DNA from 3 places in the Planococcus sp. BI3 genome. Region 3 is predicted to be linked to each of the others. Evidence: riboswitches for the same ligand, from Rfam matches in the RefSeq annotation. Region 3 holds a riboswitch; each other region holds the start of a gene.
What was found. A riboswitch is a leader RNA that binds a small molecule or an ion and turns the genes downstream of it on or off. The one in region 3 is predicted to bind lysine.
Positions count from the first base shown of each region.

Region 1: linked by a shared signal. The riboswitch ahead of dapA (4-hydroxy-tetrahydrodipicolinate synthase) and the one ahead of AC1MEO_RS06880 (Na+/H+ antiporter NhaC family protein) in region 3 are both predicted to bind lysine.
Region 2: linked by a shared signal. The riboswitch ahead of AC1MEO_RS05720 (aspartate kinase) and the one ahead of AC1MEO_RS06880 (Na+/H+ antiporter NhaC family protein) in region 3 are both predicted to bind lysine.

Region 1 is NZ_CM155266.1:3,042,465-3,046,679, reverse strand. Features, by position in the region: gene ypfJ (KPN_02809 family neutral zinc metallopeptidase) at 1-569, opposite strand, end outside; gene AC1MEO_RS15280 (SAM-dependent methyltransferase) at 629-1,240, opposite strand; lysine riboswitch at 1,346-1,524, shown strand; gene dapA (4-hydroxy-tetrahydrodipicolinate synthase) at 1,653-2,543, shown strand; gene AC1MEO_RS15270 (STAS domain-containing protein) at 2,595-3,434, opposite strand; gene AC1MEO_RS15265 (GGDEF domain-containing protein) at 3,555-4,215, opposite strand, start outside.
Region 2 is NZ_CM155266.1:1,127,676-1,131,890, reverse strand. Features, by position in the region: gene uvrC (excinuclease ABC subunit UvrC) at 1-1,207, shown strand, start outside; lysine riboswitch at 1,245-1,419, shown strand; gene AC1MEO_RS05720 (aspartate kinase) at 1,543-2,769, shown strand; gene AC1MEO_RS05715 (succinate dehydrogenase cytochrome b558 subunit) at 3,176-3,790, shown strand; gene sdhA (succinate dehydrogenase flavoprotein subunit) at 3,836-4,215, shown strand, end outside.
Region 3 is NZ_CM155266.1:1,349,945-1,354,159, reverse strand. Features, by position in the region: gene AC1MEO_RS06890 (sulfite exporter TauE/SafE family protein) at 1-265, shown strand, start outside; gene AC1MEO_RS06885 (bifunctional metallophosphatase/5'-nucleotidase) at 278-1,621, shown strand; lysine riboswitch at 1,693-1,874, shown strand; gene AC1MEO_RS06880 (Na+/H+ antiporter NhaC family protein) at 1,983-3,557, shown strand; gene AC1MEO_RS06875 (sodium-dependent transporter) at 3,754-4,215, shown strand, end outside.

The DNA.
Region 1 (4,215 bases), 1.7 Mb from region 3:
TCTTCTTCGCTTAATTGGTTGCGGAGAGGCTGCACTTCTTCCATAACGCCGAGCAGGTTTTGGACATGATGCCCCACTTCATGCGCCACTACATAGGCCATGGCAAAGTCGCCCGGTGCCTGAAACTGGTTCTGCAATTCATTGTAGAAGCTCAAATCGATGTACAGCTTGTAGTCGCCGGGACAATAGAACGGACCGACTGCTGCTCCTGCCGTTCCACATGCCGATTCGACGCTTCCGGTGTACAGGACGAGCGTCGGTTCAACATACTCCATGCCTTCCTCTGCAAACACTTCTGTCCAGACTTCCTCGGTATCGGCCAAGACGACCGATACGAATTCAGCCAACTCTTCTTCTTCTTGCGTCGCTTCATAAGGCTGATTGGATGTTGTATCCGTGGACCCTCCACCCAGTTGATCAAGGATGACGCCCGGGTCACCGCCCAAAAACGCCACCAGCAGCACAATCAGGATGCCTCCGATGCCGCCTCCTGCAACCATCGCGCCGCCTTTTCCTTTTCCTCTTCGGTCTTCAACATTTCTGCTGGCTTTTCTGCCTTTCCATTCCATATAGGGTCCCTCGCTTTATAATGTTTTTTCTTTTAAGCATACCCATTAACACCTTGTTTCTAATCCATTCTGGGCAGTCGGTAAATTAAAAATCGTTCCCTTGGATCTCTGTGGAAATCCGGCAACGGAATTTCCTGCACTAACTGAAAGATGGTGCTGTTTTCGAGGAAATCAGTATAATCCTGTGAAGCGAAAAACAGGATCACCTCTACCATTCGCGGATCCTCTTCAGCCGAACGCATAACTCGATTTATAAAAGTGATGAATACTTGCACAGAAAAAGGATTGAAGAAATAAAATTTATTGTCCCGCCCTGCTATCGGGTAGTCCTGTGCCAGGCAATTATAGAAGCCGATGCTGCGTTCAGCACCTTTATGTTTTTTCATATACTGTTTTTTATTGTTAATGGCTTCCGCATAAAAGACCGGGTTCATCTCAATCCCGGCACTTTCTGCACCGAATAGGTGATGGACATAAAAATTCAGGCGGCCTTTTCCGCAACCCACATCCACCAGCCGGTCTTCAGGAGTCAGGCTGTAATTCTCGAATAGCCTGTCCAACAGTCCATAAGGAGTCGGCTCGTAACGGTTATGATGCAAGGAATCCGTGAAGCCCCGCTGATTTCCTGCCGTTGCAATATTGAACCGGTGTTCATAGGCCTGTTCGTTCATCCGGATCCCTCCCTTTCCATAAGATTTTACGTTTTTCATCTTGCAATTGACAGAGAAATTTGTTATAGTACAGCTAATTAAATATTTCTTGCTCCAGCTTATATGGAGTAGGATAGAGGCGCAAAAACCATCAGTATGCAAAACGAGGAGTATGAGCTCCATTGACGTTTGCTGAAAGGGGTCTTTGCCGAAGTGGCGGAAATCTCATATTTCCGTACACTGGGTCTGCATTCAATAAGTGCAGGACTGTCATATAGGAAACTATATGGAGGGCTATCTGATGCACAGGAACGAATGGTAAACATTGTTTCTACTGCAGCAACGGGACCCCTCGTTGCTGCTTTTTTTGTTCCTTCCTGATTGGCCCCTCACCTCTAAGCTCCGAAAAAAATTAGAAAAGGGTGTGTTCTGTATGAATTTCGGCCAAGTAATTACAGCAATGGTGACGCCATTCGATCAACATGGAGAAATCGATTTTCCGGCAACACAGAAACTGATAGAGCATTTGATTGCAAACGGTTCAGACGGCCTTGTCGTTGCAGGGACCACTGGTGAATCTCCAACCTTATCGGCAGAGGAAAAAGTTGAACTGTTTCAGTTTACCGTCCACATAGTCGCCGGACGGATTCCGGTGATTGCAGGAACCGGTTCCAACAATACACGTGCTTCCATTTCCTTGACGAGACAGGCGGAAGAAACCGGCGTTGACGGCATTATGCTGGTCACGCCATATTACAACAAACCTTCACAAGAAGGCATGTTCCAGCATTTTCAGGCAATCGCCCAGTCCACAAGCTTGCCGGTCATGCTGTATAACATCCCAGGCCGCAGCGTGGTCAACATGTCTCCAGAGACAATCATTCGCCTGTCCAAGATCGACAATATCGTTTCTGTCAAAGAAGCGAGTGGAGACTTGGACGCAGCTGCAGAAATCATCGAAAAAACACCGGACACATTTTCTGTCTACAGCGGAGACGACAGCCTGACCTTGCCGATGCTGTCAATCGGCGGCACGGGCATCGTCTCAGTATCTGCGCATATTATCGGCAACGATATGCAGGACATGATCACCAGCTTCAAAACGGGTGATGTGAAAACAGCGGCAGCCATTCACCGGCGGTTAGTGCCAACAATGAAAGCCGTGTTCGCTGCACCAAATCCATCTCCTATCAAAGCTGCACTTAATATGGCAGGCGTCGAGGTTGGCGGCGTTCGCTTACCGATGATCCCATTGACTGAAGAAGAAACCCTGACATTGTGCAAGTCTCTGCCTGATCTCCATTCAGAAGCCATGACCAACTAGACACATGACGTGAAAAAACGCTGAAGCTATGGGCTTCAGCGTTTTTTCACGTCAATTGATCTTCATCTGTTCGAGAACACGCTTCAAGCTGCCGCCGATTTCCAAGTCATTCAACCCAACTCCGATTTCAGTCAGCGTCCGGGCAATTTCTGGACGGATGCCGGTAAGAATCGAACGGACACCGACCAGCTTCAGCGAACGGATGATTTTGATGATCTGCTCAGCCACCATGGAATCCACCCGCACGACTCCCGATAGGTCTACGATCAACACTTTGATTTTCAACTCATTTGCCGACAGCAGCGTCTGTTCCAGAATATAGCGTGCCCGATCAATTTCAATGCTGCCGACTAAAGGTAAAATGGCAATCTCGTCACTGACGGGTACGACCGGTGCAGAAAGTTCCAGGAACTCCTTTCTTGCTGACTTCAATTTCCGCTGATAAGAAACCGTGTAGGCTTGTGTATAGGAATAAGCCGCGTAATCCAGGATAGAATGAAAAAATTCCATGACATCAAAAAGACTTTGAAGCGCCATTTCTTTTCGGATCGCTTCCGTTTTTATGACGGCTCCGATATGTTTTCGGTAAAGCGATGTTTCCGCTAACGCATCTTCAAGCGCTCTGCCGTTTTCCAGAAAAAAGTTGCCCGTTGCTTCTCCCCAATCCTGAATGTTCTTATAGACTTTTTGTACATCACAACTATTGCTGATTGATTCTCCAATCAACTCTACAAAACCGGTTCGAACTTTAGTGACGATATCGATAAAGGCCTTGTTCATTTGAAGCTGATCTTGTGGAGCCTCTTTGACCGCTTCCTCATGGATCAATTGAGCGATTAATTCTTTATCCAGCAAAACCCGTTCACCCAGCAAACGATTGTTTTTTTCCATCGGAACCTCCAAAAGTGAAGATATTTTCATATGCCATCATTATAGCCGTTAAGCCGTTGATTGTAATGATTTTTTCGCATAAAAATACATCCGTCTAAAAACGGATGCACAGCCCAGCTTTTAATCACTTCCAAACACACAGTTTCTGCCATTGGCCTTAGCCTTATAGAGGAATCCATCCGCCCGCGACAGCAGACTTTCCACTCCATCTCCAGCGGTGTAGGCTGCGGCGCCAATGCTGACGGTGACAGGCACATGCTGCCAATCAGCAGCTTCCATGTGGCTGCACAATAGATTGCCGAGCTTCAGGCTTTCCTCAATCCCGGCATCCGGCATGACCACCACAAACTCTTCTCCACCAAGCCGCACCACGATGCCCGCAGTTCCAACTTCCATTTCCAGACGCCAGGCCAACTCCTGCAGTACGGCATCCCCCGCCTGATGGCCATATGTATCATTGACTTGTTTAAAATGATCGATATCCAAAATCAGAACAGCCACTTTTCTGCCGTCTTCCGCCTGCGATAAAAGCTCTTGCAGCCATTCTTCCAGGTAGCGGCGGTTTTTCAAGCCCGTCAGCTGATCGGTAGTAGCCAATTGCTGCAGTTTCAGGTTAAGCTCCATCAGCTCCTCCTGCTTGCATTCCACTTCACTCATCAAAGTCTGCAATTTTTCATAAGCTTCCGCTGTCTCACGGTTGATCTGCTCGGCATTGCGCTTGGCCAGCAGCAATTCCTTTTCATATTCTCCCCGGACACTCATCTGAATCAAAGCGCATTCG
Region 2 (4,215 bases), 220 kb from region 3:
TGAAGTGAAGCAGCAATTGGTCGAAAAGATGTCTGAAGCGTCAGAGAACCTGGAATTTGAGCGTGCTATGGAATACCGCGACCAAATTAACATGATCGAAACCGTCATGGAAAAACAGAAGATGGCGATGAACGACTTCACCAATCGCGATGTATTTGCCTATGCAGTCGATAAAGGCTGGATGTGCGTCCAGGTCTTTTTTGTGCGTCAAGGGAAATTGATTGAACGCGACGTCTCGCTGTTTCCGCTTTACCGGGATCCGGAAGAAGAGTTTTTGACTTATCTGGGCCAGTTTTATGAAAAGGCGAATCATGTCAAACCCAGTGAGATCCTCTTGCCGGAAGCGGACGATCCGGAAATGCTGAAGGAATGGCTCGGCGTTCGGGTACTCGTTCCACAGCGCGGAAAGAAAAAGGATTTGGTGGCGTTGGCCAAAAAAAACGCGGAGATCGCCATCAAGGAGAAGTTCCAGCTGCTGGAGCGCCAGGAAGAACGGACAGTCGGCGCCTGTATAGATCTGGGAGAAGCGATGAACATCGAAACGCCTTTGCGCATCGAGGCCTTCGATAACTCGCATATCCAGGGAGCCGATGCGGTTTCTGCGATGATTACATTCATTGACGGCAAGCCGTCCAAAAAGGATTACCGGAAATATAAAACACGCAACGCTTCCAAACCGGATGATTATGCGGCAATGCGTGAAGTTATCCGCCGGCGTTATTCGCGTGTCTTGAAAGATGGCCTGCCTTTGCCGGATTTAATCGTTATTGATGGCGGCAAAGGGCAGATGGAGTCGGCGCGTGAAATTCTGGAGGATGAACTTGGTTTGTCGATTCCGATTGCAGGACTGGCAAAAGATGCCAAGCACCAGACCTCTCAATTGCTGTACGGTTCACCTGCTGAAATTGTGCCGCTCAAGCGGACCAGTGAAGCCTTTTACCTGATGCAGCGGATTCAAGATGAGGTCCACCGGTTTGTCATCACCTTCCACCGCCAGCTGCGCGGCAAGAATTCAATTCAGTCGGCACTTGATGGCCTTGAAGGAGTGGGGCCGAAACGCAAACAGCAGCTGCTGAAGCATTTTGGGTCGGTCAAGAAACTCAAAGAAGCATCTGTTGAAGACATCAAACAGGCAGGAATGCCGGAAGCGCTGGCACTGTCCATCAATCAGCATTTTGCAGAGGACACATTGCCAAGCGAATCATAACATGTTAACGTAAGAGAATAATTGAATCACTTGTAAAAGTGATGATAGAGGCGCGGACGTCAATAGTAAGCATTCGGAGATTTGCAGAATCTGAGATGAATGGTGAAAGGGGCGGTCGCCGAAGTGTGCGTGTAACTGCTGTTGCGCATGCTGGTTCTGCATTTAAGAAGTGCAGAGCTGTCAGAGTCAATCTCTGGAGGGCTATCTCACATGGACGTTTTTCGTACATGATGAAAGAGGTAGTTTGCCGCGGTTGCGGTGAGCTGCCTTTTTTTGTGCCTGGTTTTGCTGCCAGCCATATTGAGGGCCACATACTAAATGTGGGAGTGGATGAAATGGAAACGATCGTCATGAAATTTGGAGGAACGTCTGTTGCAACACCTGAAAAAATCATCGGAGTGGCGGAGCGGGCCATCCGTGAAAAGGAAAAAGGCAAACGGGTGGTCATCGTCGTTTCAGCCATGGGAAAAACGACCGATACACTGCTTGGGCTGGCGGGGGAGATTTCTTCTGAACCGCCAAAGCGGGAAATGGACATGCTGCTGGCTACCGGTGAGCAGATCACCATTTCGCTGCTGGCGATGGCTTTCAAAAAGCTGGGCCATGAAGCCTTATCTTTCACTGGCTGGCAGGCGGGAATCGAGACAGAGTCCGTGCCGCGCAATGCACGCATTGAACAGATTCATACGGAACGCCTTGAACGTGTACTGGAAAACGGCTATTTCTGTGTAGTAGCCGGCTTCCAGGGAGTTGATAGGATCGGCAACATCACCACACTCGGCCGCGGCGGTTCTGATACGACCGCTGTCGCGCTTGCTGCTGCCTTGAAAGCAGAGAAATGTGAAATCTATACAGATGTCAACGGTGTCTATACATCCGATCCGCGCTATGTAACTGGTGCACGCAAGCTGGAACAGATTTCCTACGATGAAATGCTGGAGCTTGCCAATCTCGGGGCGGGTGTCCTGCATCCGCGTGCAGTTGAGTTCGCGAAAAACAATAATGTACCATTATCCGTCAGAGCAAGTTATTCAGACGAGCCTGGCACCATCATACAAGAGGTGATCACTGTGGAGAAAAACTTAATCGTCAGAGGCGTTGCCTTTGAACCTGGAATCGCGCGTGTAACTGTAACCTACAAAAAGCCGTTTAATGGATCGCTTGCCAATATCTTCACGAAGCTTGCCGAAAATCAAATTGATGTGGACATAATCGTCCAAAGCATCAGTGATGAGTTTCCGCCATCCGTGTCATTTTCCATCTCTCAGGAAAGCCTGGAAGAAACACGCCGTGTCCTGACAGAATCAAAAGATGAAATTGGCTTCCTGTCGTTCAATGCCGAGATTGATTTGTCGAAAGTATCGATTGTGGGATCAGGCATGGTGTCCAATCCGGGCGTAGCTGCGCGGATGTTCGATATTTTAAGAAGCCAGGATATTCCGGTGAAAATGGTCAGTACATCTGAAATCAAAATTTCGGTGGTGGTGCCGGAATCGGATATGAAAAAATCGGCGAATGCTTTACATGAAGCCTATGGATTGTCTGAAGTCCACTCTTCTTAAGAAAAGGGCATTTCAGCAACCAGAAATCAAGCCCTAGAACAAAGTAAGTGACAAAATTCACAAAACGTTCAAATTCTCAATGGCGATATTGAGATAATGCTGATATCAGTGCAATAGAGTGAATTCGAAAGAAAAAGCGATTCTCAATTAGAGAATCGCTTTTTAGCATAATTCCATTAAAACGGTTACATTCTGACTTATCTTGTTGCAGGGAGGACGGCTTTCACGTACAAAACGCTTGATAACTATCTGTTTAAAAGAGCTTCGTTGCCTTGACGCTCCTATAGGGGGGGAGTACAATAAATATGTCATATTATTGTATCATGATGGTGTGCGGCTTCAGGTGCTTTCGTAATATCGTTAGCTTTGAACGCTGCCAATTAATGTTTTGAGGGGGGTAAAATTTTTGGATAACAATCGCGAATTTTTAATGCGCAGGCTGCACTCATTGTTGGGGATTATACCTATCGGTTTATTCTTAACACAGCACTTAATCGTCAACCATTTTGCTACACAAGGAGTAGAAGCATTCAATAATGCATCTCACTTCATGGCAAGTCTTCCATTCGTTATTTTCCTGGAGATATTTGTCATTTATTTACCGATCTTGTATCACGCGTTCTATGGCCTATACATAGCGTTTACTGCGAAGAACAATCCTGGGCATTATAGCTATATGCGCAATATTTTGTTTGTTGCACAGCGCTATACAGGGGTCTTCCTGGTAGTCTTCATCGCTTGGCACGTTTTTGAAACAAGATTCCAAGTCGCTATTGGAGCAGCTGCTGAAGCTGATTTCAGTATGATGGAAAACATTTTGAGCAATCCATGGATGTTGGCATTCTACATTCTGGGTGTATTAGCCGCAACTTTCCACTTAGCAAATGGACTTTGGTCTTTCCTTGTTACTTGGGGAATTACACAATCCGAAACAGCACAGCGATACACAACTTATTTCACGCTTCTAGTATTTATTGTATTATCGGTTATTGGTATCAGAGCATTGTTTGCATTCGTTTAAGAATGTTTCAATCATTGGTGAACTAAAAGAGGAGTGAATACTAACATGGCGAAGGGCAAAATTACGATCGTCGGTGGCGGCCTTGCTGGCTTGATGGCATCCATTAAAGTTGCAGAAGCAGGTTCTCCCGTCGATTTATTTTCAATCGTTCCAGTTAAACGGTCCCACTCAGTATGTGCACAAGGCGGGATCAACGGAGCGGTCAATACAAAAGGTGAAGGGGATTCTCCGGATATCCACTTTGATGATACTGTTTACGGCGGAGACTTTCTTGCGAATCAGCGTCCCGTAAAAGCAATGGCGGATGCAGCACCTGGGATTATCCGTATGTTCGACCGTATGGGCGTTATGTTCAACCGTACACCGGAAGGCCTTTTGGATTTCCGTCGTTTTGGTGGGACTATGTACCATAGAACAGCGTTTGC
Region 3 (4,215 bases):
ATTTCTCTTTCCGCCGCACGTGGCGATCGGCACATCCATGTTCATGGTCTTTTTATCAGCCATCGTCAATTCTGTTACGCATATTTCGCTGGGGCATGTACCGTGGATCTACACGATTGCCGTTGTTCCGGGTGCATATATCGGTGCGAAAATAGGGGCCAAATTAAACAAACGCCTCAATTCGGAAATGCTGGTGACGATTTTGCGCCTGGTATTGCTGGTGCTGGGGCTGCGATCAATTTACGAAGGAATATTCAGTTCTTAAAGAGGTGTTTTCATGAGCGAAACTATTCATATTTATCATACAAATGATTTGCATAGCCATTTTACAAATTGGCCGCGCATCAAATCTTTTTTAGCTGAGCGGAAAAGATGGCACGAAGAAGAAGGGGACGTCTGTCTGATTTTGGATATTGGTGATCATGTCGACCGCTCGCATCCTTATACGGAAGGCACATCCGGAAAAGGCAATGTGCTGCTATTGAACGAAGCGGAATACGATGCAGTGACAATCGGCAATAATGAAGGCATCACCCTTTCGAAAGATGAGCTTAACGACTTGTACGTCCAGGCTGAGTTTGAAGTGGTGGTATCGAATTTATTCGATTTGGAAGGCAATCGTCCAGAGTGGGCCAAGCCTTATCATATCGTCCATGCAAAAAACGGAATGCGTATTGGACTAGTGGGGGCGACTGCGGAGTTTACGCCATTTTACCGCAAATTGGGGTGGCAAATCACCGATGCAAAAGAGTCGATACTCCAGGCAGTAAAAGAAATTGAAGAAGAAACTGATTTGATCATCTGTCTATCGCATCTTGGCATCAAAGAAGATGAATTATTGGCAGATCTTTGTCCGCAGATCAATATTATCCTAGGGGCCCATACCCATCATGTATTCCACGAAGGAAAATGGCAGGGAGATACGCTGCTCGGAGCTGCAGGGAAATTCGGGTTTTATATTGGCCAGATTACAGTAGAGGAAACTTTCGGGAAATCTTCTGCGCAGCTGATTGAGACTTCCCGGTTACGTGAAATGGGAGAAGGTTTTGATGACTTTTTGGTTCAACAAGGAAAAAATCAAATGGATGAGCTGATTTTTCACAGCACCAAAATCCTGAAAGCAGAGTGGTTTAAGGAATCGGAGCTTGGAGATTTATTTGGACAGGCAATGATTGACTTTACAGAAGCCGATTGTGCCTTGTTCAATGCGGGAATCTTTATGGAAGATATGCCCGAAGGCGCCTTGACACGCTATGATTTCCATAAAATGCTGCCGCATCCCATCAACCCTTGCCTCGTCGAATTAAGTGGAGCGGAGTTGAAGGAAATCTACCTGCAATCCATGAATTCAGATTGGCCGCAGCTTGAGTTAAAAGGAATGGGCTTCCGAGGTGTGGTATTCGGCAAAATGATTCATATGAATATGGAGATCATTGACCATCGATTCTACATTAATGGTCAACTGGCAGTGCACGATCAAATCTATCGTTTGGTCACCTTGGACATGTTGACCTTTGGTTATTTTTTCCCTAGTTTGAAAAGAGCTGCCAAAACATATTTCATGCCCGAGTTTCTGAGGGATGTCTTCAGCCAATTTTTTCACAGTAAAGCCTTGAAATAGAAGGAATGTTCAGAGTATAGAGGCATTTGATTTTGTGTTAATTTTACGCTATGCTAACAAAGAAATATATATTGGTGGGTAGAGGCTGCAGAGCTGATCAGTAGGGTGCGCGAGTTTGACCGCGTGGAACGCATCTGAAAGGGAGTTTTGCCGAAATCCATTTCCTGGGGTCTAAGGAAATGGATTGGGGTCATTCTGAACAAGAATGTCACTGTCATTCAAGCGAAAGTTTGAGTGGAGAGCTACAGGGTTGTTTGATGTTTTAACGCACAGACGAATTGTAGAAGGCTGACTTATCCAACTGGAGAGGTCGGCCTTTTTTGTCTCATTTTTCACCCATCAAAAACAAGGAGGAACATTTATGGAGAATACGATTTTTTCGATTTTGCCGCCGATTATTGCAATCGTCATGGTGTTATTGACACGCCGTGTGCTGCTGTCATTAGGTGCGGGCATAGTCGCAGCAGCTGTTATCCTGACATGGTTTGCACCAGTCGAAGCACTGCAGGAACTTTTCACCTCATTCGCAATTATTTTCTGGGATGAAGGCTTTAACGCCTATAATGTCTTTATCATTCTCTTTCTTCTATTGCTGGGCATCATTACAGCATTCGTCAGCCTGTCAGGAGGAAGCCATGCTTTCGCTGAATGGGCCTCGACACGCATCAAGTCAAGAAGAGGGGCGAAAATCCTGACAGTGGCTCTTGGGATCCTCATCTTCATCGATGATTATTTCAATGCATTGGCAGTAGGGCAAGTTGCGCGTCCGATTACTGACCGCTACAAAATTTCACGCGCCAAGCTTGCTTACTTTATCGATTCGACTGCTGCACCGGTTTGCGTGGTCTCTCCAGTCTCGAGCTGGGGCGCTGCCATCATCGGCATTATCGCGACCATCTTGGCTGGCCAGACCTTCGTGGAATATTCTGCACTGGAAGCCTTCCTATGGATGGCTCCGATGAACTTCTACGTAGTCGCATCATTGGCCATCGTCTTTTTCGTTGCCATCCGTGACGTGGATTTTGGAGAAATGAAGAAACACGAAGTATTGGCCATCACCAAAGGGCAGCTTTTTGATCCGAAAAAAACCATCCCTGGTGAAATGAAAGAAGATTTCCCATCCCATTCACATGGCCATGTCAGAGATTTGCTGCTTCCTATCCTATTGTTGATCCTTGGAACGGTAAGCGCGATGATTTGGACAGGCTATCAGAATGCCGGCCAGGTTTTTGACATTTGGCTGATTTTTGAAAATACAGATGTACCCGCTTCCTTATTGGCTGGTGGTCTATTAGGGGCACTGACCTCAATCATCCTTTATGCCATGCAGATCAAGCGGAACAAAACAGCTAATGCAGGTTGGATCGCCAAGGGCATTTGGGCAGGCATCAAATCAATGATGGGCGCTGTCCTAATATTGATATTTGCCTGGTCGCTGACTTCATTGATCGGATCGCTTGAAACGGGAACGTATTTAGCTGGTGTGGTTTCTGACGGCAATATCCCGACGGCTATTCTGCCGGTGCTCCTGTTCGTCTTAGCCGGCGTCATGGCTTTCTCTACAGGAACATCATGGGGATCATTCGGTATTCTTTTGCCGATTGCCGGAACCATTATGATCGAAGCGGATCCATCCTTGCTGTTGCCGGCTTTATCAGCTGTTCTGGCCGGTGCTGTTTTCGGAGATCATTGTTCACCGATTTCCGATACGACGATCCTGTCTTCAACAGGAGCCGGAAGCAATCACATGGATCATGTCTTGACGCAGATTCCATATGCATTGACGGCTGCTGGCATTGCAGCGATAGGGTATATTGTCATAGGTTTCACAGGTTCGCTGTTAATTTCTTTAGGTGTGGTCTTAGTGGTACTGGCTGTGCTCTTCCTGGTCTGGTCAAAGCGCACAACTATTATTGAGAAACAACAAAATGCATAGTGAAAACAAGGCAGAGAAGCTTCTTCTCTGCCTTTTTACTTTTGCGGCAATAGTTTTTTTGAAATATATTGTGAATTCATCTTTACTTTAGGGATGCCTCTCGGTATACTATTTTTAGATCGACTAATAATCTGAAAATAATCAAAATTCCTATTTTTATGTCAATAAAATGGGAATAAACAAAGGGGGAAGAGAGATGGAACGTTCACAATGGGGTACGCGTGCTGGCTTTATCATGGCTGCCGTCGGCTCTGCAGTAGGTCTGGGTAACATTTGGCGATTTCCGTATGTTGCGTATGAAAATGGCGGGGGTGCATTTTTCATACCGTATCTGTTTGCATTATTGACTGCAGGGATACCGATTTTAATACTTGAATTTACCATCGGCCACAAGTACCGTGGTTCAGCACCGTTATCATTCTTTAGAATGGGTGGCAAAAAATTGGAATGGCTTGGTTGGTGGGCAGTATTTGTGTCCTTTATCATATCTGTATACTATGCCGTTATTATCGCTTGGGCAATGCGCTATACTATATTTTCTTTCAACCAGGCATGGGGTACAGATACTCAAGACTTCCTGTTCACTGAATTTCTGCAATTGACGGTTCAACCGGGAGAAACCGGAGGGATTGTATGGGGCGTATTCATTCCATTGGCT